DNA from 2 places in the Pseudomonas phenolilytica genome. Region 2 is predicted to be linked to the other one. Evidence: predicted binding sites of a transcription regulator. Region 2 holds the regulator's gene; the other holds the start of a gene.
What was found. Region 2 encodes LexA, which represses DNA repair genes until DNA is damaged. Its sites were predicted from a motif close to CTGTNTNNNNANACAG; they were not measured.
Positions count from the first base shown of each region.

Region 1 (2,198 bases), 1.6 Mb from region 2:
CAGGCGCTGCTGCAGCGCGACCAGGTCGACAGGCTGCACGCGGTGCTTGCGGGCCAGCGTATAGATGGTGTCCAGGCGTTCTTCCAGCGCTTGCTGGCGTTGAGGATCGGCATCGAAATGATCGACGAAGCGATTGAGCTCACCGACCGCCTCCTCGACCTGGATCTGGGCGCTGGCCAGCAGGTTGACGGCCTCGCCGAGCGCCCCCGCCTGATTCTGGAACGCGGCCAGGCGCTGCAGGCTCGAGGTCAGTGCGGAAAGCACATTGCCGGCGTCGCTCTCGCTGCACAGTTCTGTCACCTGGCGGCAGGCGTCCAGTAACTGGCCGGCGTTGGCGAGGTTCTTGTGTTCCTGTTCCAGCTGTTCGAGTTCGCCTTCGGCGAGCGCAAGATTTTCCAGTTCTTCGAGCTGATAGCTGAGCAACTGCTGGCGCGCGCGTTGCTCGTCGCTGCTGTTGCTCAGCCGTTCGAGCGCCTGTTGCGTCTGGCGCCAGCGCTGGGCCGCGAGTTGCACCTGGCGGGCAAGCTCCTGGCCGGCGCTGTATTCGTCGAGCAGGCGTCGGTGGGTGTCGGGTTTGAGCAACGACTGGTGCTCGTGCTGGCTGTGGATGTCGATCAGCAGTTCGCCGAGCGCCTTGAGATCGCCTTGCGGGCAGGGGGCGCCGTTTATGTAACCGCGCGAGCGCCCTTCGGCAGTGATGACCCGGCGCAGGATGCACGGGCCGTCGTTGTCCAGGTCGCGCTCGGCGAGCCAGGTGCGGGCGTCGGGAATGTCGTCCAGGTCGAAGCTGGCGAGAATGTCCGCCTTGTCGGCGCCCAGGCGCACCACGCTGCTGTCGGCACGGTCGCCCAGCGCGAGACCGAGGGCGTCGAGCATGATCGATTTGCCCGCGCCGGTTTCGCCGCTGATCACGCTCATGCCGCGTTTCAGTTCGAGGTCCAGGTGTTCGACGATGGCGTAGTTGTGAACCGAAAGATGAATCAGCATGGAGGCGCTCCGGGTTGTGAGGCTGTTTATTTATACAGTGCTTTTTGGGGCGGCCACAATATGCCTCCGACGGATTTGGATTTGTGAACGGAGTGCAACTGGCTGGCGCGCGTCAATCGGTGTCGGCGCGACCTGCCCTTGAACCGCGCGAGGGTGCCCCCATATAGCGGCACAAGCGCGGGCGCTCGCCCGCAATCGTATCGAGAGGAGGAGGACGCATGGCCGACGAGCAGAACCTGGAAAACCAGACCTTTGACGAGCAGGATCAGGCTGCTGCCAGCGACGATCTGGCTGCTCGCGTGCAGTCGCTCGAAGAGCAGTTGGCGGCCGCCCAGGACCAGTCGCTGCGTGTCGCGGCCGAGATGCAGAACATCCGTCGGCGCGCCGAGCAGGACGTGGAGAAGGCGCACAAGTTTGCGCTGGAGAAGTTCGCCGGCGATCTGCTGGCCGTCGCCGACAGTCTGGAGCGGGGCCTCGAGCTGTCGAAGCCGGACGACGAAGCGGTCAAACCGGTGCGCGAGGGGCTCGAGCTGACCCTCAAACTGCTGCTCGACACGCTGGCACGCCACCAGTTGACGCAGATCGATCCGCATGGCGAGCCCTTCAATCCGGAGCATCACCAGGCAATGGCGATGGAAGAGAGCACCCATGCCGAGCCGGGCAGCGTGCTCAAGGTGTTCCAGAAGGGCTACTTGCTCAATGGCCGCTTGTTGCGCCCGGCGATGGTCGTGGTGAGCAAGGCGCCTTCGCAAGCGGTGCCTTCGATCGACGAGCAGGCTTGAATTCGGGCGGGCGACCCCCATCTGGTAGCCAAGCGTTTTTGTGTTACCGCAGCCGGTAAACAGGCGCGGACCAATCGAAATTCGGGAGAGAGATTAAATGGGCAAAATCATCGGTATCGACCTGGGGACCACCAACTCCTGTGTCTCCATTCTGGAAAACGGCAACGTCAAGGTCATCGAGAACGCCGAAGGCGGCCGTACCACTCCGTCGATCATCGCGTACACCAATGATGGCGAGACCCTCGTCGGTCAGTCCGCCAAGCGCCAGGCGGTCACCAACCCGCAGAACACCCTGTATGCAGTCAAGCGTCTGATCGGCCGTCGCTTCGAAGAAGACGTCGTGCAGAAAGACATCAAGATGGTGCCGTACAGCATCGTTAAGGCCGACAACGGCGACGCCTGGGTGGAAGTGAAGGGCCAGAAAATGGC
Region 1 is NZ_CP058908.1:338,692-340,889, reverse strand. It holds gene recN (DNA repair protein RecN) at 1-987, opposite strand, end outside; gene grpE (nucleotide exchange factor GrpE) at 1,206-1,769, shown strand; gene dnaK (molecular chaperone DnaK) at 1,867-2,198, shown strand, end outside.
Region 1: recN (DNA repair protein RecN) is a predicted target of LexA. The motif match lies at 1,010-1,025, and genes of this name have one in related genera.

Region 2 (2,198 bases):
CCTGTTCTTGGTGTGTTGTGCCGGGCGGTGTCGGTTCGGGCAATGCTACGTCCTGGACCGCCACCATGAAACCCGGCCATGGCGGGTTGGCCTGTTGCCTGAAGGCTGCCCCGTCGATAGTCGACTGGTACAATGCGCGCCTTTCTCGGAGAGCTGATCGAATGCCTACCTCGTTTCTGGAAATTGTCGAGCTACCTGACGGCCGCATCGTCCTGCGCCGTGCCGAAGACGAAGAGGTGCTGGTGACGCTGGATTTCTCCGACGACGCGAAACTCTTTCTGCAGGGCCAGCATGTGGAGATCGCCAAGGCGATGTTCAACGTGGGTGTGCAGATGGCTGGACGCATGTCAGAAGGTGAGGGCGAGATCGAGTACGAGGATGAGCCGCGGGTACTGCACTGAGCGAGGTGGGGGTGTAGCGGGGGGGATTCGGCACGATCCATGTGCCTTTCGGGACTACTAGCGGCCTAGGCGAATGTTGAGACTCTGAGTGTTGCCCTGGCTGGCGGCGCTATGCAACCTGCTGCGCATGCGGGCATCCATGTGAGCAAACCAGCTGACGACGGTGTGGCTGCAGCCGGAAGTCAGCGCCTTGCAGGTCAGCTCCAGCGCGCCCTGAATACCGCGCGGTTGCAGCAGGATGATGCGTTCGCGATTCAGTCCGGTTTCGCGTAGCCACTGGGACGACAGAAATGCCGGAGGGGCGACCAGCGTGAGCCAGCGGCTGTCGGGAGCATCGCTGAGTTCGCGCAGCATGGGGGCGAGTAGCAGCCGACAATGCTCGCTGTTGCCGCTCAGGCTCAACTCACTCAGGCGCTCGAGTTGCGGCGGCGCTGGTTCGGCGAGAAAGGGCGGCATGCCATGAGCGATCAGTCCCTCGAAGAGGGACAGCTGCGGCCTGGTGTTTGGTGTGGGGAGGTACTGCATCGAACGTCTCCTAGCGGCGTATCACGCCGACACTCAAGCCCTCGATCACGAAGTCTTCATGTTCGAGATCCACTTCGATAGGTGCGAACTCGGGGTTTTCCGCCAGCAACCAGACCTTGTCACCTTCGCGCTTGAGGCGCTTGACGGTAACCTCTTCGCCGACCCGTGCGACGACGACCTGGCCGTTGCGCGCGTCGCGGGTGCTGTGGACTGCCAGCAAGTCGCCATCGATGATGCCGATGTCCTTCATGCTCATGCCACGTACCCGCAGCAGGTAGTCGGCGCGCGGGTGGAAAAAGTCCGGATTGATCTGGCAGGACTCCTCGACATGCTGTTGCGCCAGGATCGGTGCGCCTGCTGCCACCCGGCCGATGATCGGCAGGCTGCCTTCCTGCGCAGCGGGCTCGAAGTCCGGGATGCGTATCCCGCGCGAGGCGCCGGGCGTCATCTCGATTGCGCCCTTGCGCGCCAGCGCTTTGAGATGTTCCTCGGCGGCGTTGGGGGACTTGAAGCCGAGCTCCTGTGCAATCTCGGCGCGCGTCGGCGGGTAGCCGTGGTCTTCCAGGCAGCGCTTGATGAAGGCGAGGATTTCCGACTGGCGGGGCGTCAGCTTGATCATGGCGGTCTCTGTTCTTTTATACAGTGACTGGGATTATATACAGTGATCGGGTGTTGGCAACGAGTTCTGCGAGCATTCGATCGCGACGGCCGTGAATGCGAAGATGAGCTAGGCGCCACGCCGCTTTCATGGTTGACTTGGCTATTGGCTGAAACGTAAGTTTCAAACAGATGTTCGTCATTGGAGGGGGCATGGCGCAGTCCGAGACAGTCGAGCGCATTTTGGATGCAGCGGAACAGCTGTTCGCTGAAAAAGGCTTCGCTGAGACTTCGCTTCGCCTGATCACCAGCAAGGCCGGCGTAAACCTGGCGGCGGTGAATTATCACTTCGGTTCGAAGAAGGCGCTGATTCAGGCAGTTTTCTCACGCTTTCTCGGCCCCTTCTGCGCCAGCCTGGAACGCGAGCTGGATCGCCGCGAGTCGATTTCCGATAAGCCGGATACGCTCGAAGAGCTGCTGGAAATACTGGTGGAGCAGGCCCTGGCGGTTAAACCGCGCAGCGGCGACGACCTGTCGATTTTCATGCGCCTGCTCGGACTTTCCTTCAGCCAGAGCCAGGGCCATCTGCGGCGCTACCTCGAAGATATGTACGGCAAGGTATTCCGTCGCTACATGCTGCGTGTGCATGAGGCCGCGCCGAACATTCCACCGATT
Region 2 is NZ_CP058908.1:2,699,779-2,701,976, forward strand. It holds gene HU825_RS13015 (hypothetical protein) at 162-401, shown strand; gene sulA (SOS-induced cell division inhibitor SulA) at 459-926, opposite strand; gene lexA (transcriptional repressor LexA) at 937-1,545, opposite strand; gene HU825_RS13030 (TetR/AcrR family transcriptional regulator) at 1,737-2,198, shown strand, end outside.